DNA from 3 places in the Anoxybacillus sp. LAT27 genome. Region 1 is predicted to be linked to each of the others. Evidence: riboswitches for the same ligand, from Rfam matches in the RefSeq annotation. Region 1 holds a riboswitch; each other region holds the start of a gene.
The links. A riboswitch is a leader RNA that binds a small molecule or an ion and turns the genes downstream of it on or off. The one in region 1 is predicted to bind thiamine pyrophosphate.
Positions count from the first base shown of each region.

Region 1 (7,432 bases):
TTGCCTTAACGTTCGGTGGCGATAAATACGATTGGCTATCGTGGCAAATTATTTCTTTACTAGCTAGCTCGGTCGTTTTCTTTAGTTTATTTGTATTTGTAGAGCGAAAAGCAGAAGAGCCGATTATGCCGATTCATTTATTAAAAAATAAAACGTTTGTTGTGCTTAATAGCGTCGGGTTTTTTATGTCTGTCGGCATGTTTGGAGCGATTATGTTTGTACCGCTCTTTATGCAAGGCATTATTGGCATGAGCCCATCAGAATCAGGAACGATGATGTTTCCGATGATGTTTGCGCTTATTATCGCAAGTATGATCGGTGGACGACTTGTACAAAAAATTGGTGTTCGCCCGCAAGTGATTGTTGGGATGGTGCTTGTGGCGCTTGGCTTTTTCTTATTGTCAACGATGGATGTCGATACGAATAAATGGACAGCGATGTCATTTATGGCGACGCTCGGTTTTGGGCTAGGATTCGTCAACCCAGTTATTACGCTCGCGTTGCAAGAAGTATTTCCGAAGTCGCAGCTCGGCATTGTAACATCATCGAGCCAGTTTTTCCGGCAAATTGGAGGAACATTTGGGGCGACGTTGTTAGGGGCGATTATGAATCATCGTTCGAAAGATTTATTAGAAGCGAAGTTTCTTCCGTTGTTAGAACAATTGCCAGCGCAAGCGCAAGCGATGACAGATTCATTTAAGCAACTTGTTGAATCGAACCCGCAAAGCGTATATTCCGTCATTTTAAATCCGGATACGTTGAAAAAAATTCCTGAACAAATGCAACAAATGTTTGTGCCTGTATTAAAACAAACGCTTGTTGATGCGTTAAGCGATGTATTTTTGTATGGACTGATTTTCGTTGGCATCGGCTTTATTTTTGCAATGTTTATTGGTCGCATTACGATTTCCAATCGAACGAATAAAGTGAATGAAATGGAATAAAAATATAAGTATAAAATAGGCAACGATGATGAATCGTTGCTTATTTTTGTTCGCAGTTAAACCGTTTGCACAATAAAAACGAAATTTTTTATGAAAAAGTGCAACTTCCTCTTTCAACAAAGCTGTTTGTATATTAACATGAAAGAGTAAACAATATTGAAAGCGATTTATGCTGAATGGATTGAGGAGGATTTGGCGTGAAAAGAGCTTGGTGGAAAGAAGCGATTGCATATCAAATATATCCAAGAAGCTTTATGGATTCAAACGGGGACGGCATCGGTGATTTACAGGGGATTATCCAAAAGCTTGACTATTTAAAAGACCTTGGAATCGATGTCATATGGATTTGTCCGATTTATAAATCACCGAATGCTGACAATGGCTATGATATTAGTGATTATCAAGACATTATGGAGCAGTTCGGGACGATGGAAGATTTCGATCAATTGCTTGAAGAAATTCATAAGCGTGACATGAAAGTTATTTTAGATCTCGTCATTAACCATACGAGTGATGAACATCCTTGGTTTATTGAATCGCGCTCATCACGGGATAATCCTAAACGTGATTGGTACATTTGGCGCGATGGAAAAAACGGCAAAGAACCGAACAATTGGGAAAGCATTTTTGGCGGTTCTGCTTGGGAATATGACGAGGCGACGGATCAATATTATTTGCATGTGTTTGCAACGAAGCAACCGGATTTAAATTGGGAAAATGAAGATGTTCGTCGTGCGTTATATGACATGATTAATTGGTGGCTCGATAAAGGCATTGATGGGTTTCGTGTTGATGCGATTTCACACATTAAGAAAAAAGAAGGTCTCCCTGATTTACCGAATCCAAAAGGGCTTGACTATGTCCCTTCATTTGACGGACATATGAATCAAGAAGGGATTATGGACTATCTTCGTGAGTTGAAAATGCAAACGTTTGCGCGTTATGACATTATGACAGTTGGAGAAGCGAACGGAGTAACGGTCGAGGAGGCAGAAGATTGGGTCGGTGAAGAAAACGGCATTTTTAATATGATTTTTCAGTTTGAGCATCTTGGACTTTGGCAAAAAGGAACAGATGGCGGTGTCGATGTTCGGAAATTAAAACGTGTATTAACGAAATGGCAAAAAGGATTAGAAGGTGTTGGCTGGAACGCACTATTCCTTGAAAACCATGACCAACCGCGTTCGGTGTCGACGTGGGGAAATGACGAACAATATCTTGTTGAAAGTGCCAAAGCATTAGGGGCATTATATTTCCTTATGCAAGGAACGCCGTTTATTTATCAAGGGCAAGAAATTGGCATGACGAACGTCCGATTTGAAACGATTGATGAATATGATGATGTCGCCATCAAAAATTATTATCGTATTGAACGTGCTAAAGGGCGTTCTCATGAAGAAGTGATGCAATGGATTTGGAAAAACGGTCGTGACAATTCACGCACGCCGATGCAATGGTCTGATGATGAAAACGCCGGATTTACAACAGGAACACCTTGGATTGGTGTGAATGAAAATTATAAACAAATTAATGTCAAAAAACAGTTGCACGACCCGAACTCTGTGTTAAACTTTTACAAACGCATGATTCAACTCCGTAAACAACATGACGTATTTGTTTACGGAACATACGATTTAATATTAGAAAACCATAAAGCAATTTACGCATATACGCGCACGTTAGGTGATGAAAAAGCGATCGTCATCGTGAACTTAACAGACCGAAAAACAATGTATCGTTACGATTCATTGAAATTAAATAGCGAGCAATTGGTGTTAGCAAACTACGATGTAAAACCGCATAAACATGCGACACGCTTTACATTGCGTCCGTATGAAGCGCGTGTATATTTGGTGAAATAATGAAAATCCCCTTTTCCGACATGGAAAAGGGGATTTTCACATTTTTTTCACGTACTTTTCAAACTTCTCGCAAATTCGTATTTTACATTTACATGTGTAAAACATAAGTGAAGTTGGAGGAAGACAGATGAAAAAAACGCGCAATTTGCATTTATGGATTGGACTCATTTGTTCGGTTTTTTTACTTTTGGAAGCGGTGACAGGATTGTTGTTGACTGAGCGTTGGTTAATGGGCATGGGTGGACATTCGCATGGTAGCCATGAACATGCGCATGGTGATGGAGGTGGACATGCGCAGTTAAATATGATCGATGCAGTAAAAAAAGCGAGTGAATCCGGTGCGTTTTCCATGGATGAAGTTGGTGTCGTGATGAATCATGGGATGTATATGGTACGGTTGAACGATAAAGACGGGACGTTAGTGACGATTGCGCCAGACGGTACAGTTGTGAAAAAAGAAGTCAATAAATTTGCCTCATTTGTGCGTGCTATTCATGTTGGCAAACTTGGTCTTTGGAACCGCCTTATCATCGATGCCGCTGCCATTTCAATTATTATTTTAACAGGGACGGGTATTTATTTATCCGCAAAAATTTTGCGGGCGCAAGCGAAAAAAAAACAACGAAAAGCGGTCGCATAAACGAAAAGCACTTCGCATGAACGATTTGTGCGAAGTGCTTTTTAACTAATTCGTTTCGTTGGTGTTTGTTGAATTTTCCCTGTCCCGTTGCATAGTGAGCATGTTTTATAAAGCGATAAACAAATTTTCATTTTCTTTTTTCCGAAGCATTTTGGACAAATTGTTTTTAATGCCATTGTCATCACCTCTTTAGAAAGCGTTTTCAATTATAGTATACCCTGTTTTTGTGTCATGTGTGCACAATCATTTTGTCCATTTTTAAACAGGTTGGCATGAGCCAACCTGTTACTTACGTGAATGTACTTCGTAAATGGCAAATTTCAAATAATTGCCTTCATCGGCGGCAAGTAGTTTTGGATGGTCGTATCCTGCACCGCTCCAATGAATTTGACGTAAAATTTTCTTCGCATCAAACGCTGCTTCTGTAACCATCGCTTGAAACATATCTGGATGCACATGATACGAACAACTTGCCGTCACGAAAAAGCCGCCGTCTTTCACTAACTTTAAGCCGTTTAAATTAATATCTTTGTAGCCGGCAAGCGCCTTTGGCACCGCATGAGCGGATTTTGCAAACGCTGGTGGGTCAATAATGACGACATCCCATTTTTTCCCCTGTTGTACGCATTCGCGTAAGTAGTCAAACGCGTTCGCAACGACGAAATCCACATTTGTAAATCCGTTTAACTCTGCGTTTCGCTTTGCTGTTTCAATCGCATGTTCAGAAATATCGACAGCGGTCACATGTTTTGCTCCGTATAAGCAGGCGTTTAACATAAATGAACCTGTATGCGTAAAACAATCGAGCACGGTTGATTCGCTTGTAATCAGCGGTTTGATGGCAGCACGATTTTGACGTTGATCGAAGAAAAATCCTGTTTTTTGTCCGTTTTCGATATCGACAATGTATTTCACGCCGTTTTCTTCAATTTGTACGTTCGTATCGCACGTGCCGTACCAAAATCCTTTTTCTTGTTTTAATCCTTCTAATTCGCGCACGTGAACGTCGTTGCGCAAATAAATCGCTTTCGGTTGAAAAACGTCAAGAAGCGCTTGTAAAATCCATTCTTTTCTTTTTTCCATGCCGAGCGATAAAATTTGCACAACGAGCACATCTTCGTACTTATCAACGATGAGCCCAGGTAAAAAATCAGCTTCTCCATAAACGGCGCGACATGAACGAACGCCCGGAATCATCCGTTCGCGATACGCCCATGCTTGACGAATACGGTTCATAAAAAATTGCGCGTTTAATTCGTCGTTTGGATTTTGCGTTAACACGCGCACGATCATTTGTGATTTTGGATTAATATATCCTTTCGCTAAAAAGTGACGTTGATGGTTATATACGTTGACGAAATCCCCCGGTTCAAAATCTCCTTCAATATAATCGACTTCGCTTTGAAACACCCACGGATGTCCAAGCTCGAGCCGTTTTTTTCTTTTTCGTTTTAAAAATACATTTGCCATACATCCCACTCCTGACTATATATTCGCTACTTTAGCATACAGGAAGAACACGATGCGCGCAAATGGTGGAGAAAAATATTTGACAATTCCATGAAATATGCTAATATTAGTGACAAAGTGAATGATGCAAATGATTCCACTAGGGGGGCCTTTAGATAGGCTGAGATCAAAGTGTGCCTTTGAGACCCTTAGAACCTGATCTGGATCATACCAGCGTAGGGAAGTGGAAACGGTGCGAAGTGTGTCTTTTATTAATTTCCATCGTTTACAACCACTTTCTTTGCGCAAAGAAAGTGGTTTTTTATTTTTCTTAAGGGGGAGAGGTTATGTTGTTTTCAGAGCAGTTGCGCAAAGCTGTCGATCCGATTTGGGAAGCGAGCTTTCATCATCCGTTCGTGAAGGAGCTCGGGGAAGGAACACTTGATTTACGTTGTTTTCGTTATTATGTATTACAAGATTCATATTATTTGACACACTTTGCAAAAGTGCAAGCGCTTGGCGGGGCGATGGCTGATGATTTACAAACGACCGCAAGCATGGCGCATCATGCGCAAAGTACGTATGAAGCTGAGCTTCGTTTACATGAAACGTTTATGAAAGAGCTCGGCATTACAGAAGAAGAAAAGGCGTCGTTTGTTCCTGCTCCAACTGCGTATGCGTACACGTCCCACATGTATCGCGCGTCGTTTGCAGGACGTTTTGGCGATGTATTAGCTGCCATTTTACCGTGCTATTGGTTGTATTACGAAATTGGTGAGCGGTTAAAACATTGTAAGCCGAATCATCCAATTTATGCACAATGGATTGAAGCGTACGGCTCTGACTGGTTCAAACAGCTTGTCGAACAACAAATTGCGCGTTTAAACGACATCGCAAAAACAGCTAGCGAAAAAGAGTTAGAGCGGATGAAGCAACACTTTGTGATCAGCAGTCAATATGAATATTTATTTTGGGACATGGCGTACAAATTAGAACGTTGGCCAATTGAAGAGGAGGATGTTTATGCAAACGAAAGGGCTTAAATTAACAGACGTATTAACGACCGTTGTGGTGGCGATTGTGTTTGGGATTGTGTATAAAGTGTGGGGACCGCTTTACTATGCGGTAAAACCGCTTGGACTTCATCTTGATCAACTCATTTATGGCATGTGGTTCATTGCGGCAACTGTTGCCTATTTATTAATTCGTAAACCAGGAGTGGCGCTACTTGCGGAAGTGGCTGCGGCATCAGGAGAGTTTTTAGCTGGTTCTGAATGGGGGCTTGAGGTGCTATTTTACGGCTTTGTGCAAGGGTTGCTCGCCGAGCTTGTTTTCGCTGCTTTCCGCTATAAACGTTTTGATGTGGCGGTTGTGTCGCTTGCAGCGGTTGGTTCAACGATCGCTTCATTAGTGCTTGATTTTTACAAAGGATATATCGACCAATTAGCATGGTGGAATTTAACGTTATTTATCGGTGCGCGTTTCATTGGAGCGATCATCATTGCTGGCGTATTTGCTTATTCGCTTGTGAAAGCGCTCGAAGCGACAGGTGTGACGCAATTGTTGCGTCCGACGACAAAAGAAGATTACGACTCGCTTGATAAATAGAAGGTGACATCATTGATCCATATCGAACAATTGCGCTTAAAATTCCCGGGGGCAGAAAAGCGGTTATTTACCGATGTATCGCTTTCGATTAAAAAAGGAGAAAAAGTGTTGCTTTTAGGCCCATCGGGATGCGGAAAATCCACGCTTTTGCAAGTGATGGCGGGCATTATTCCGCGCTCGATCGATGTGCCGATGAAAGCGAGTAAACTGCACATTCCAAATCGTGTAGGCTATGTGTTTCAAGATCCCGATGCCCAGTTTTGTATGCCGTATGTTGATGAAGAAATGGCTTTTGTTCTCGAAAATCTCGGTGTGCCACGTGCAGAGATGGAAGAAAAAATAGCGCACATGCTTCGCCTTGTGCGCCTTCGTCTTCCGCACGTTCATGTACCGATTCAAACATTATCTGGAGGAATGAAACAGCGGTTAGCGATTGCGTCAGTTTTAGCGCTTGAACCTGATGTGTTATGTTTAGACGAACCGACAGCACTTCTTGATGAAGAAGGAACAAAAGCGGTGTGGGAAACGTTAAAAGAAGTGGCGGAGGATCGAACCGTTGTCATTGTTGAACATAAAATTGATCACATTGTTAATTTTGTCGAGCGCATCATTTTATTTAACGAATATGGTGAGATCATCGCTGACGGCGGAACGAATGAAATTTTTTCAACGTATCGTTCGTTTATTACAGAACAAGGGATTTGGCATCCAGACGTGTGGGAAACGTATAAAAAGCCAAAAACAGCGCAACAACCGTATGCACATGGGGATGTTCTTTTACATGTACAGTCGCTTCGCGGCTTTCGACAAAAAGAAGAAAAAATAGCGGTCGACGAGTTAGTGATTCATGCGGGTGAATGGATTGCGGTTACAGGGGAAAACGGTGCAGGGAAAAGTACGTTGTTGCAAAGCTTAATGAAACTTATTCG
Region 1 is NZ_JAIWYK010000422.1:40,445-47,876, forward strand. Features, by position in the region: gene LD028_RS11115 (MDR family MFS transporter) at 1-944, shown strand, start outside; gene LD028_RS11120 (glycoside hydrolase family 13 protein) at 1,142-2,806, shown strand; gene LD028_RS11125 (PepSY domain-containing protein) at 2,934-3,446, shown strand; gene LD028_RS18025 (hypothetical protein) at 3,488-3,622, opposite strand; gene LD028_RS11130 (class I SAM-dependent rRNA methyltransferase) at 3,732-4,916, opposite strand; TPP riboswitch at 5,048-5,155, shown strand; gene tenA (thiaminase II) at 5,243-5,938, shown strand; gene LD028_RS11140 (ECF transporter S component) at 5,913-6,503, shown strand; gene LD028_RS11145 (ABC transporter ATP-binding protein) at 6,507-7,432, shown strand, end outside.

Region 2 (7,432 bases), on a different contig from region 1:
TACGAAAGCAAGGGGCACAAATTATTCTCGTTCATTTTCATTGGGGTGAAGAGCGAAGCTATATACCAAATCGCACGCAAACATCGTTAGGAAGATTTACGATCGATAGTGGGGCAGATCTTGTCGTTGGTCATCATCCGCACGTCATTCAAGGCATTGAACAATATAAAGGAAAAATGATTGTTTATAGCTTAGGCAACTTTATGTTCGGAGGCAATAAAAATCCGAGCGATAAAGATACGTTCGTTTATCAGCAAAAATTAACAAACCAACATGGCTCGTATATGAAAAATAAAGTATAATGGAAATAAAAGGAGTTGATTTTATGTACATCGGGGACATTGTATTTCAACTCGTGATGCTCGGCACGTTGCTTGGGGTTTTTGCTGTATTCTGGTGCTGTGTGGTTGACAAGGTCTATAAAGGGAAAAAGAGGGTAAAAAAGTTCGGCAGGCGCCGAACTTTTTATTCATTACTTATTCTCGCGTATCACTTGGATTTATAATGCTTTTCCGCAAGATGGACAAAAGCGGAAGTTTGCTTGTACGTTCGTTCCACAGTGTGGACAAAACTTTTCTCCTTCGATATGACCGAAACGAGTATTGAGCGGATCTTTTTCCTCGTCTTCTTCTACAATATCGACGATCGACATCCGTTCTTTCCCTGTAGCGTTTTTATAATGATACACAGCTTGAAAAATACCGATACCAATGATAACGAATCCGAAAAAAGGAAAGATTTGTGACCCTGGAATGGGAGAATCTTTCGTAATAGAAAAAGTCATAAACGTCCAAAACATACCGAATAAAATGGTGGCGATACTGCCGATAAATCCTTGCATGGACGGTCCACGGCCAGGTTTGATGCTTTTCATTTGCTTTTCCTCCCTTATAATGGATACACCCATTATATACAAAACATAGAAAATATTCATCTCATTTACTAAAAGATCAATAGCATTTTTCAAATAAGTATGTTAGAGTAAAAAGCGCATAGACTATATGTGTAAGTGCGATCACGTAAAAGGAGGTTTTATCATATGACATTATCATTGTTAAGGCGTGAAGCAAGGGAAGCGTTGAAAGGAAAATGGGGCAGTGCCGTGCTTCTTATGCTTGTTTATGCGTTCGTGACCATCGTTTTCCCTATGGTAGTTGAGGTTGTATTAAGTGGAGGATGGGACGTATGGATTGAACAAGAAAACGTGCCAACATCTGTTTCGATCGTCAGTCTGCTTCTTTCACTTGCGCTCATTCCGTTTAGTGTTGTTGTGTATTGGGTATTTTTAGATGTGTATCGTCATGAACCTGTCCGAATCTCTCCAATGTTTACAGTATATCAAGATGGGAAGTTATCATTAAAACTCATTGGCACGTCTGTTTTATTTGGTATTTTTGTGTTTTTGTGGAGTTTGCTACTTATTATCCCTGGAATTATTAAATCGTTATCTTATTCACAAACATTCTTTTTATTAAAAGATCATCCCGAATACGGTGCACTTCAAGCGATTAGCGAAAGTAAAAAACGAATGAAAGGATATAAAGGAAAACTATTTTTGTTATATTTGAGCTTCATCGGCTGGGGGCTACTCTCGATTATAACGTTCGGGATCGGACTTTTATGGCTCATTCCGTACGTCTACACATCGCTTGCAGCGTTTTACGATCAATTTATTCGTACACAAGAAGCGCTGGCTGAGTAAAACGAACAAGGGATAACCTCGTTCGTTTTTTTTTGAATTGAACTAGAAAAATATCAAATCATTTTGTAAAATCATTAAAAAAAGAATATTGTTTCTTTTTATCGAACATATGTAAGTGCATTTGTAATCATTTAATTATATTAACATGTTTGTAATCATGTAGAATAATAGTGACATACTATAATTTAAATGTGTTATAATAAATGCGGAGAGGTTTTTGATCGAATCGATGGGATTTAGGGGGTCCAATGATGAAAACAGATGTCATTTTAATTGGTGCGGGGATTATGAGTGCGACATTAGGGACATTGTTGAAAGAGTTAGCGCCAGAGTGGGAAATTACGGTGTTTGAAAGACTTGATCAACCAGCAGATGAAAGTTCGAACGAATGGAACAATGCCGGAACCGGACATGCGGCACTTTGTGAACTAAACTACACAGTGGAAAAAGCGGACGGATCAGTTGATATAAGCAAAGCGATTAAAATTAACGAACAATTTCAGGAGTCGCTACAATTTTGGTCTTATCTCGTTCAAAATAAGCACATTCGCAACCCGAAGGACTTTGTTATGCCAATCCCACATATGAGTTTTGTGCAGGGAGAAGAAAACGTCGCGTTTTTAAGAAAGCGCTTTGAGCAGATGGCTAATCATCCGTTATTTAAAGGGATGGAGTTTTCTGACGATCCGCAAAAATTGAAAGAGTGGATTCCGCTGATGATGGAAGACCGCATCGTCACAGAACCGATTGCTGCCACGCGCATGGAGTCAGGGACAGATGTGAACTTTGGAGCTTTAACGCGCATGTTATTTGAACATTTAGAACATAAGCATGTCAATTTATATTATAAACATCATGTTGAAGATATGAAACGGACAAGCGACAATTTATGGGAAGTAAAGGTGCGCAATTTAGCGACTGGGGAAGTTGACGTTCATACAGCGAAGTTCGTCTTTATCGGGGCAGGTGGCGGAAGCCTACATTTGCTACAAAAGTCAGGTATCCCTGAAGGAAAAGGAATCGGTGGATTCCCGGTAAGCGGACTATTTATGGTGTGCAACAATCCGGATATCATTACTCAACATCATGCGAAAGTGTACGGCAAAGCGAAAGTTGGTGCACCGCCGATGTCTGTCCCACATTTAGATACGAGATTCATAGGCAATGAGAAAATGTTATTATTTGGACCGTTCGCTGGGTTTTCACCAAAGTTTTTAAAGAACGGGTCGATATTCGACTTAATTACGTCTGTCAAACCGCACAACGTGTTGACGATGCTTGCAGCAGGGGCGAAAAACATGGCGCTTACAAAATATTTAATTGAACAAGTCATGTTATCAAAAGAACAACGCATGGAAGAATTGCGCGAATTTATCCCGAATGCGAAAAGCGAAGATTGGGATGTTATTATCGCTGGTCAGCGCGTGCAAGTCATTAAAGATACAGAAGCAGGTGGCAAAGGAACGCTTCAATTCGGTACGGAAGTTGTTGCCGCCCATGACGGCTCCGTTGCTGCTTTACTCGGTGCATCACCAGGCGCTTCAACGGCTGTTCATGTCATGCTTGAAGTCATTGAAAAATGCTTCCCAAATGAAATGAAACAATGGGAAGCGAAAATTAAAGAGATGATCCCATCATATGGCGTATCGCTAATGAAAAACGAAGCGCTTTTACGCGATGTCCAAACGCTCGCTGCTGAAACGCTTGGCCTAAAAGAAAATATGCCACTTCAAATTGCATAAACATAAAAGGCGGAAGTCGGTGGACTTCTGTCTTTTTTTGTAGTGATCGTGCATGCATTTGTTATAATGAGGAAAAAGGGGGATGAGTGAATGATTTACCTTTGCTTTGTGGTTTTACCGATTATCGCAGGTTTATGGTTTTTTAATTTGGCATTGCTGTTGAAGAAATTGCACCAAGGCCGTGATATTCATAACGAAACATTGTTAGGTACAGTGTTAACAGCGATTTTTGTTTTTTTCTTTATGTACGTATGGATTGGGGTGTCATGAACGGAGCATGTGCACGACTTGTTTTAGATTAACATTATCATACTAAACGAGCACAAGTTGAGCGCTAGCGCTCAACTTGCACGGCATTTGTATATAATGATTTTCCTTGTTCAATGAACTGTTTTGCCTTTTCTTTCATACCTTCGTCTTGCAAAGTTTTTTGAAGTTGATGTGAAATGTTCATGGAACAAAATTTTGGACCGCACATAGAGCAAAAATGGGCGAGCTTTGCTCCTTCGGCTGGCAATGTTTCATCATGATACTCACGTGCGCGTTCAGGGTCTAAAGATAAGTTGAATTGATCGTTCCAACGAAATTCAAATCGAGCTTTTGATAAAGCGTCATCTCGTTTTTGTGCACCAGGATGCCCTTTTGCTAAATCAGCCGCATGGGCGGCGATTTTATAGGCAATAACACCTTCGCGTACATCTTCTTTGTTCGGAAGTCCAAGATGTTCCTTTGGTGTGACATAACAAAGCATAGCCGTACCGTAAGCACCGATTAGCGCTGCTCCAATGGCTGATGTAATATGGTCGTATCCTGGCGCAATGTCAGTAGTGATTGGACCTAATGTGTAAAAAGGTGCTCCATGACAAATTTCAATTTGCTTATCAACGTTTTCTTTAATTTTATGCATCGGAATATGTCCTGGACCTTCAATCATCACTTGAACATCATGTTCCCATGCAATGTTTGTCAATTCACCAAGTGTTTGTAGTTCGGCAAATTGCGCTTCGTCGTTCGCATCTGCGATCGATCCAGGACGCAATCCGTCTCCGAGGGAAATGGCAATATCGTAAGTTTTTAAAATTTCACAAATTTCTTCAAAGTGAGTGTATAAAAAGTTCTCCTCATGATGCGCTAAACACCATTGCGCCATGATGGAACCTCCGCGTGAGACGATACCTGTCGTTCGATTAATTGTTAATGGAATGTAACGAAGTAGCACCCCAGCGTGAATAGTAAAATAATCGACACCTTGCTCTGCTTGTTCAATGAGCGTTTCTTTATAAATGTCCCATGATAAACGTTCCACAACACCGTTCACTTTTTCTAGTGCTTGATAAATAGGCACAGTACCTACGGGAACAGGTGAGTTTCGAATAATGTACTCTCTTGTTTCATGTATATATTTTCCTGTTGATAAGTCCATGATCGTATCTGCACCCCAACGAATGGCCCAAAGCATCTTTTCAACTTCTTCCTCCATCGAGGATGTCACAGCTGAATTCCCGATATTTGCGTTAATTTTAACGTGGAATTTATTCCCTATAATCATCGGTTCACTTTCAGGATGGTTAATGTTAGCTGGGATAATTGCCCGTCCTGCCGCCACTTCTTGACGAACAAACTCTGGATCCATTTGCTCACGTATCGCAACAAATTCCATTTCAGGTGTAATGATCCCTCGTTTTGCGTAATGCATTTGGGTGACCGTTTTTCCTTTTTTCGAACGAAGAGGTCTTCGTTCGAAAGGCAATTTCGTTTTAGGTGTTTGACCATTGTATTCTTCTACATCACCACGTTCTGCTATCCATTTTTCCCTTAATTTTGGTAGTCCTTTATGAATGTTCGGGTTAAAAAGTGGGTCTGTATACGGTCCACTTGTGTCATATACTCGAATCGGTTCATTTTCTCGTATGGATGTTTCTGTCTTTGTTGGTGTTAGTTGAATTTCACGCATTGGAACACGAATATCTTCACGTGTTCCTTGTACATACACTTTTTTACTTGCAGGGAAATGCATCTGTGAAAATAAATTGTTCATCGACATTCTCTCCTTTTTTGTTTTTGTCGGAGTCATGCCAACACGTAAAAAAAATCAGGTTCCGTAATGAGAACCTGATTTTGTCCGCAAATAGCACAAGCAAACAACACTTGCACCATCTACTTCCCTACGCTGGCATCACCCAGATCAGGTTCGAAGGGTCAAAGAACTTTTGCGCGTTCTTCTCTCAGTCCAAGCTATTGGACTCCCCTAGTAGATGAAAAATTATGAACTTTAAGAACAATCTATCACATAATAAAAATATTGTAAAGTATATTTATTCATCGGGGCTGGCATCGGCGTATTCATTCATGGCGCTTATGATTAGCTCTGCGGGCGCAAGTTTACCAGAGATTACACTACTGCATAGCATTTTTCATAAGAAACTCGTTTGGGCGTTCATCGCCTCGGTCATCTCGATGGCGACTTTGTCAGGATTTTTGTTTTACATCATATAAAACATGGAGGAGATTCGTATGTTTAAAAAATTGTTTGAGAAAAAAGAAAAAGGTTGTTGCGATGTGCAAATTATTGAGGTTAAAGATGACGAGAAAAAGGAAGATTGTTGCGAGGGGAAAGAGGACTGCTGCAAAGAGCAAGAAGATTGTTGCGAAGACGACAAACAAACATGTTGCTAGCACCAGAGCACCAGGGGGCCCTGGTGTTTTTTGCATGGGCAGGATTTTTGGTGAGGATGACGAAGTAAAGGAGAAAATTATGTTTTTATTTAGAAGATAAGTGGTCAAAAAGGGATGGGGTTTGTGAATATACTAGACGTTAGCCATTGGGAAAAAGATGATAAAAGGCAAGCATCTGGAACAAGACAAAAGTTTTGGTTAGTTAGTCCACATAACGAAAAACGATATTTGTTTAAAATTCCGAAAGAAAATACAGGAGAAGCGTGGGCAGAAGTTGTTGCCTCAAAGTTAGGGGAGTTGATAGGGATAAATACAATGAAGGCACATTTAGCAATTTATAATGGTTTAACAGGTTGTTTACTGGAAAATTTCGTTGTTGCTAATGCAGAGTTTTACGAAGGCGGTGATTTATTCTTTACGATTGCGGAAGATTTTGATCTGCGGAGGTGAAAACATGATTCGACCTTTTGTGCTTTGGCTTATTTGGCAAAATGAACGTACTCGTCAGCGATATCATGTAGGCAATTTAGTGCATCATGAAGGAAAATACATGTTTTATTATGAGAAGCATGCAAAGAGAAGAGGAGTTATCGAAGCATTAAAAAACGGATATCATCTACATTTAGCTTTCCCAGATGTAAATAAAGTTTATGTATCCGAGCGTTTGTTTGGTCCTTTTGAAAGACGTCTTCCTGAATCGTCGTCGTCCGGATTTTCAAGAAATTCTAGGGGCACACGGCTTATCCGATGATTATACAAATATGGATTTATTGCGTGCTACTGGTGGAAGACTGGCGACGGACACGTATGAGTTTGTACCACCCATTTATGTATACGGCAATGAGTTTGACTTTGATTTTTACATTGCTGGATGGAGATATTATGAAGGGGAACGAGTACTTGATCGGTTGCAAGTAGGGGACGATGTGATATTTCAACTAGAATCGACAAATGAACAAGATCCGAAAGCGGTTGTCGTATTGACGAAACAAGGGGAAAAATTAGGATATATCCCTGCTTTTTATAGTGAATTTATGTTTTGGCTTATTGAAGAAAGTAGTGGGGCATATAAAGCTAACATTCAATTTATTTACCCGAAGGCCAATCCACAGTTAAAAGTAAACATTTGTGTGCGTGGAACGCTGACAACGACAATGAAACAGCTTCAGCTAGACATGGTACACGATATGGAGTTGACAATAACAGTGTAGTAGATAAAAATCACACAAAGCGTTCAGAGGATGGAACAGGCAGCCATCGCCCTCGGTGGAGATGCGGGAGTGCCAACCCGCCTGAAGTTTTGTGAATGGAG
Region 2 is NZ_JAIWYK010000068.1:41,469-48,900, forward strand. Features, by position in the region: partial or broken gene LD028_RS06240 (CapA family protein) at 1-296, shown strand, start outside; gene LD028_RS06245 (zinc ribbon domain-containing protein) at 500-874, opposite strand; gene LD028_RS06250 (DUF975 family protein) at 1,040-1,702, shown strand; gene mqo (malate dehydrogenase (quinone)) at 1,954-3,444, shown strand; gene LD028_RS06260 (hypothetical protein) at 3,535-3,714, shown strand; gene thiC (phosphomethylpyrimidine synthase ThiC) at 3,779-5,482, opposite strand; TPP riboswitch at 5,590-5,704, opposite strand; partial or broken gene LD028_RS06270 (permease) at 5,794-5,940, shown strand; gene LD028_RS06275 (hypothetical protein) at 5,959-6,120, shown strand; gene LD028_RS06280 (HipA domain-containing protein) at 6,244-6,570, shown strand; partial or broken gene LD028_RS06285 (HIRAN domain-containing protein) at 6,575-7,331, shown strand.
Region 2: linked by a shared signal. The riboswitch ahead of thiC (phosphomethylpyrimidine synthase ThiC) and the one ahead of tenA (thiaminase II) in region 1 are both predicted to bind thiamine pyrophosphate.

Region 3 (7,432 bases), on a different contig from region 1:
CAATCATCGCACGAATCGGTTTTGCTAGCCATTCATTCACTTTGTGCTGAATCGCTTGTTCATCACCGATTTCATCAACGAGTCCCACTTCATATGCCTCTTGTGCACTCATTATTTTTCCTTCCCATATGATTTGTTTTGATTTGACATCTCCAATTTTTCGATTTAAAAAGAAATGTCCCCCACCATCTGGAACTAAACCAATGCCAATGAAATTCATTGCAACGCGCGCTTGTTCATTTGCGATTACATGATCGCAAGCAAGGGCTAAACTAAATCCTAATCCTGCAGCGGCACCATGTATGTAGCTAATCGTTAGTTTCGGCAATTGATGCAATGTCATCGCTATTTGTTTAATCGTTTCCATCACTTCAATGAATGAATGTTCATTCGTTGATTGCAACATCGTCTTAATGTCGCCCCCTGCGCTAAATCCTTTGCCGCGACCACGAATGATGACGATATCCGCTTCACTTGCTTCAACTTCTTTTAACGCTTGTAACAACTCTGTTAACATTTGTTCATGTAAAGCATTTAGCGCATTCGGACGATTCAATTCAATGGTTGCGACGCGATTTTCGTATGATAGTACGATATGTTCCATCTTCTCCATCCCCTCTTTCGTTTGTTCGCTATTTTCTTTCGACATATATGAATAAAATCCTGCACAGAACAAAGGAAAAAGACGACATCACCTGTCGCCTTTTTGTTTTGCACGTATGACAATCTCATATAGTCGTTTTGTTTGTTCGTAAATATGTTCAGCACGGCAAATGGCCGAAATGACAGCAATTCCGTCTGCACCCGCTTCGATCACTTGTTTGGCTGTTTGTTCTGTAATTCCACCGATCGCAACGAGTGGAACACGTTTTTCATGGGCACGAATATGTTCAATCATTGTCAGTCCACATGCTTGCTTTGCATCCTCTTTTGAAACAGTTGGGAAAATCGGGCCTAATCCAACATAATCGGCGCAAGCAGCAAGCGCTTTTTTTACTTCATTTAAGTTGTGAACAGATACGCCTAAATATTTATCTCCTATGCGATCGCGAACGCGTTCAGCTACTTCGTCTTCTTGACCGACATGAACGCCATCTGCCTGTAAAGCGAGGGCCAAATCGACATCGTCATTCACGATAAAAGGAATATTATACATTCGGCATCGTTCAAGTAATTTCTCGGCTAAGCGGTATTTTTCAATTCCCGTAAGCGCCCCCTTTCCTTTTTCGCGAAACTGAAACATTGTAATACCGCCTTTAATTGCTTCATCAAGCACAGCGAGCGGATCTTTCGTACAATCGATACTTCCCATAACGAAATACAACGATAGCTTCTGCCTCATCATTTATTCCCCTTGAATACGCGCGTATTGATCAACTTCTTCTGCACTCGTTTCATGTAAAGCATTTAAAAAAGAAAGTTGAAAAGAACCAGGTGCTTTTGCTTGTTTGGTTGCTTTTTCAGCCGCCACACCGTAATAAGCGAGGGCAGCAACTGATGACATCATCATATCGTCTCCTATACCTGCAAATGCACCTAATACCGAACTTAACAAACAACCTGTCCCTGTTACTTTCGTCAACATCGCATCACCATTTGAGACGATTACAATACGTTCTCCATCGGTTACTATATCGTCTTTTCCTGTTATAACGACTACACAACGAAACATGAGTGCTGCTTTTTTCGCTACATCCACGAGGTCACTTTGAACGTCCCCTGCATCGACTCCTTTTGTACGTACTTGTTCACCCGCAATGCTCGCAATTTCCGATGCGTTCCCACGTAAAATCGAAATGTTTACTTCACGTAATATACGTCTGGCTGTTTCGGTGCGGTACGCTGTCGCACCAGCTCCAACAGGATCGAAAATGACAGGAATGTTTGCCTCATTTGCTGCTTTTCCGGCAATTAACATCGCCTCTACGTCTGTTTCGTTTAGCGTGCCAATGTTTAACACTAAAGCACGAGCTAACCGAACCATATCCGCTACTTCTTCTTTTGCATACGCCATAACAGGAGATGCGCCTACAGCAAGCAAACCATTCGCAACAAAATTGGTCACCACGACATTTGTCATATTATGTACGAGTGGTGACTCCTTTCTAACACGCATTAACCATTGTCCTACATTCATCATTCATTCCCCCTTAAAAAATAAAAACTAGTCGGACAGAATCGACTAGTTTGCATATCGAAAACATAGCCTACTTCCCTCCGCTGGTACAAACCAGATCAGGTTCAAAGGGTTGGAAAACTGATTGCGCGTTTTCCTCTCAGCCATCGCCATCCGGCACCCCTAGTAGTTTGATTGATTCAATTTTCTTTCATTTTAATACATTCTTTCTCTTGATTCAATATGGATTATTGTCAAATTTCGTTCATATTTTTGTATGAAAGTGTGATATGTATCACTTACGACGTACATATTTTCTCCTATTGTTAAAGTGTCAATAAGAAAAGGAGGGGTCATAATGTTTTGTCATCAATGTGAACAAACACCAACAGGGGGATGTACTGTTGTTGGAGTTTGCGGGAAAGATGAAACAATTGCAAGTTTGCAAGATACGATCGTATTTGCATTAAAAGGAATTGCAGCATATCGCACGCATGCCCATCAACTTGGGTATACCGATCCGTTCGTTGATACAACGACACATGAAGCGTTATATATGACGTTAACAAACTCTAACTTTAACGTACAAGAACATATAGACATGGCGATGAAAGTCGGGAGAGCAGCCATTCGCGTAATGGAACTACTCGATCGAGCACATACAGAACGACTTGGCATTCCTCAACCTGTTCGTGTAACGCAAAATAGAATTGAAGGAAAATGTATTCTCGTTACAGGACATAACTTATTTGCCCTTGAACAACTATTAAAACAAACAGAAGGAAAAGGAATTAACATTTACACACATTCCGAAATGCTCCCAGCACATGGTTATCCACAATTAAAAAAATATAAACATCTGAAAGGAAATGTCGGAAAAGCATGGTACGATCAACGTCGCCTATTTGAAAAATTCCCTGGTGCTATTTTAGCGACAACAAACTGTGTCATGCCGATAAAAGGTTCATATGCTGATCGCATGTTTTCATACGATGTAGCCGGATTAGAACATGTGCAAAAAATCGAAAATGATGATTTCACGCCGTTAATTGAGAAAGCGCTACAACTTCCAGAAGCAAACATTGAATCGGATGAAACGTTAGTGACTGGTTTCCATCACGAAACTGTAATTCAAATTGCACCAGAAATTATTCAAGCTGTAAAAGAAGGAAAAATTGAACGCTTTTTCGTTATCGCAGGTTGCGACGCTCCTGGAAAAGGCGGTGAATATTATCGCACGTTAGCTACATCGTTACCGAAAAACACTGTCATTTTAACGACATCCTGTGGGAAATTCCGCTTTAACGATGTCGACTACGGGGTTGTTCCTGGCACGAACATTCCACGATATATTGATTTAGGGCAATGCAACAACTCGATTTCGACTGTCAAAATTGCAATGGCGCTTGCGGAAGCATTCGGCTGTGAAGTCAATGAGTTACCGGTCAGCATCGTTCTTTCATGGTTTGAACAAAAAGCAGTTGCAATCTTACTCGGATTGTTTAGTTTAGGCATTCAAGACATTCGAATTGGACCGAAAGCACCGCACTTTATTTCTGAAGGCGTGCTACACGTATTGCAAGACATGTTCGGTCTCAAGCTCATCGGTAATGTAGAAGAAGATATGCAAGCGATGCTCGCACATTAAAAGGGCTGTTTCATCCAGCCCTTTTCACATTTACGAAGCTTTATTTAACCATACACTCATATTAAATCCTTCTTCTGTCACGTATCCATCGACACTCCATATTCGTTTTTTTGCTTTTTTCGCTTTTTCTTGTGCTTTATACAATTTTTTTGCATATTTTGTGTCCGGTTCAAATACGTAAGCAACACGCGCAAACCCTTCTTGTACAATTTTTTCTTGGTATAAAGTTCCATCTTCTAACCATATGTACGCAAGCAATCGACCATAACGATCGTACGGTTGTTCTTTTGCGCTTAGTTCAACTGTCACTTTTTTGTGAAGCAAAACGTCTTTAGCGAATTGTTTTGCCTCTTCGCCATACGCCTGTTTTTCGCGATACGTTTCGGGGGTATCGATATTTAGTAGACGAACCGTTACAATTTCGCCATCTTTTTTTATTTTTACTGTATCCCCATCAACAACATATTCTACTGTCGTAACAAATGTTTTCTCTTTATTTTGCGATGTACAACCGACAATAAAGACAATTGCCGTAAAAAACATAGCCCATTTTCTCATAAATGTGTCAGCTCACTTTTAAGATGTGAAATGTCCGACTCGCATTCCACGTCCCACTTTTCCCCGTCAAACGATACGATCGTCACACTCGTACCGTATACACGGCTATTTTTCCACAACTCCGCAAGCGTTTGTTGTTTCCAATATACAAGAAGCGTGCGAATCACCATGCCATGTGTAACGATAAGAATATGACCTTCTGAATGATTTTCAGCTATATGTTGGATCGTAGCAATAGCTCGACGTTGAACATCAAAAAACGTCTCGCCAATAATCGGCTTGTATGCATCTGGGTTATGATAAAAATGATAATGATTTTGCTCGTCGGATTGCGCAATTTCTGCAATTGTTTTCCCTTCCCAATCACCTAAGTGAATTTCACGTAGCCGTTCATCAAAATATATTGGCACATGACGTTGCCCTAAAACAATTTGTGCTGTTTCTTTTGTTCGATCGCTCGGACTACAATACGCAGCAGTAAATGGGACTGTACGAAACCGATCGTGTAAAAGTGCTGCCTGTTTTTTTCCCTTTTCAGTTAAAGGCGAGTCTTTCCATCCTTGCATGCGCTGTTGTGCATTCCACTCTGTTTCAGCATGACGAATGACGTATAATTTTAACACTTTACCTCCCCCTTCGAATGAAAAAAGCAAGCAATATTTGCTTACTTTTTCAGTATGACATATGTTGTGAAATTTGTGCAAAAAATATAGACTCTAACGATTTTCCATCTTGACAAAGCGCGGAAACCGAATCGTATATAAGCATTTGTCCTTGATGAATAAATACGACAGTATCTGCAATTTCCTCAACTATTGACAGCATATGTGTCGAAAAAATAATAGCTTTTCCCTTTTCCTTTTCCAAACGAATAAGTCGTTTAAATTCCCATACCCAATACGGATCTAAACCGTTTGTTGGTTCATCTAAAATAAGCAATGGGGCATCCGCTAAGAGCGCTTGCGCAAAAGCGAGCCGCTGTTGCATGCCTTTTGAATACATCCTTACTTGCTTATGTTGATCATTCGTCAGTCCGACAACATCTAAACATTGTTTCACCCGCTCGTCTGTTGCTCCTTGCCATTGTCCAAATAAAGATAACACTTCATAACCTGTTAAAAGCGGGGGAAATTGAAGATGATCCGGCATAAACGAAAACCATTGCTTGTCGTTGTTTTGAATTGGTTGTTCGTTTACATATATGTCTCCTTTCGTTGGTGGGAGCTGTCCGATTAGCATTTTAATAATCGTGCTTTTTCCTGCACCGTTACCGCCGCATAACGCTAAACATTGTCCTTCTTGAGCAGAAAAAGAAATGTTTTCTACTTTATTTTGTTCGTTATATATTTTCGTCAATTGTCTCACTTCAAGCATAACGTTTCCCTCGTTTCATCCATACGTTTACTAAAAACAACGGCACAATGATCCATATGCATGCGATTGCAATAAATGTAAGCTGGCCACTTGCACTCTCTGCCCATTTTGACCATTCATATAATTGCGGACCAAATAGTGCGCTACTTTTCAGAGCAGCCACGGTCCAAACACGCACGAGTTCAACCGGATTCAATATGATAGATAAAGCAAATAAAAAAATGGTCCATTGCTTTGGAACAATTGATAACAAAAATAATACGATAAATTCATAAAATAAAACGAAAAACCCCCAAATAAATAAACTAATACCGAGAGCTTGTAAACGATTAGAGGAAACAAGTCCAACGAATAAAGCAATCGCTAAAAAAATACTTGTTAATACAATGGTGAATACAAATGAAAGGAAAACAAACGTCGACCACGTCCCTCCTGTTGCAAAAAGAGCGATACTTGCACTTCCATACCCGAGCGCAACAACTGTCCATAGTGATAGGCAGCTCCCCACATATAAACCAAGCGTTAAAGAGTGAGTGGAAACCGGATATGTTAATATAAGCGATAATCGGCCGTCTTCCTTTTCCCCCGCAATAAACAAACTACCTGCTAATAAAGCAACGAGTGGGACAAGCAAAAGGGACAAATTTAATAAAGCCGCGGTCGAACGTGTAAATACTCCTGATGCCTCGTGTCCGCTACTTGCGATCACAGTTGATGATAAAACGGCAAACAAAACGGCAAAAGTGATAAGCCATTTGCTACGAATCATCATCATCCATTGGTACTTTATCGCTGTATTCATTGTTCAAATCCCCACCGATGTTTTTTTAATTGCTCATACGTCCATAACTCTCCATTTCCTTCTTGTTCCATGTATACTTTGGCATGTTTTTTGTTTGCAAATGAAACGACCCCATAATTCATCGGCGTCCAATAATTTGGATTGTATACAAAAACAGCGTGCTCAAGCTCAATCCACTCCCCGTTTGTTACATCGCGAACGTATTTCTTTGCAATGTCCTCGTTGCTTTTATTCATCCACTCGATCATGCACCCAATATCATCAAACTTATGCACCGTTCCATCTTTTAAAATTATTTCTGTAGCATATGGTTCTGCTGTTATACTCATATTACAAACTACACATACATCAATATCTGGATTAATTTCTTCAGGCTCGTACGTTTTCGCTCCACTACATGCGACGAGAAAACATACAAAGAAAAGGCTAGCAATTTTTTTCATGTGTCATTCTCCTTCCATATCCAATCATAAGCAAGCTGCTTACAAATAAAATGCTTCCAAACAGCAACAGTTTCCACGATCTTTCGGTTGTTTCGTTTTTATTGCGATCGACTTGTATAAGTGGGAAGCGGTCTTCCCCTTGCGCCTGTGCTTGCGTAAAAAATGACTCCGTTGTATCAAGAAGTGATAACGCCGGACTTTGAAAATAAAATTGCACACTTGGCCATTTCCGCAGCAGTCGACTATACATAGAACGAATGCGATGTGGGGTATCACCGACTCCATCATCGTTGAAATCATAGAACTGATAGGTGTCCCAATAATTTCCTTTACTTCCATCATCAAATGCAATGGGTGCTCCTTGGATAAGTGCATCTTCCATATTTCCTAAAAATTCATTTTTCACAACAATGATATCGGGATTTTCATATAAGCTGTGCAATGCACGATAGTTACCGATAAATTCATTGTCTTTTACATGACAATGACGT
Region 3 is NZ_JAIWYK010000076.1:25,381-32,812, reverse strand. Features, by position in the region: gene LD028_RS07915 (enoyl-CoA hydratase) at 1-649, opposite strand, end outside; gene thiE (thiamine phosphate synthase) at 692-1,345, opposite strand; gene thiM (hydroxyethylthiazole kinase) at 1,346-2,140, opposite strand; TPP riboswitch at 2,196-2,311, opposite strand; gene hcp (hydroxylamine reductase) at 2,475-3,764, shown strand; gene LD028_RS07895 (thermonuclease family protein) at 3,795-4,322, opposite strand; gene LD028_RS07890 (histidine phosphatase family protein) at 4,319-4,945, opposite strand; gene LD028_RS07885 (ABC transporter ATP-binding protein) at 4,995-5,696, opposite strand; gene LD028_RS07880 (ABC transporter permease) at 5,689-6,498, opposite strand; gene LD028_RS07875 (nitrous oxide reductase accessory protein NosL) at 6,495-6,941, opposite strand; gene LD028_RS07870 (right-handed parallel beta-helix repeat-containing protein) at 6,925-7,432, opposite strand, start outside.
Region 3: linked by a shared signal. The riboswitch ahead of thiM (hydroxyethylthiazole kinase) and the one ahead of tenA (thiaminase II) in region 1 are both predicted to bind thiamine pyrophosphate.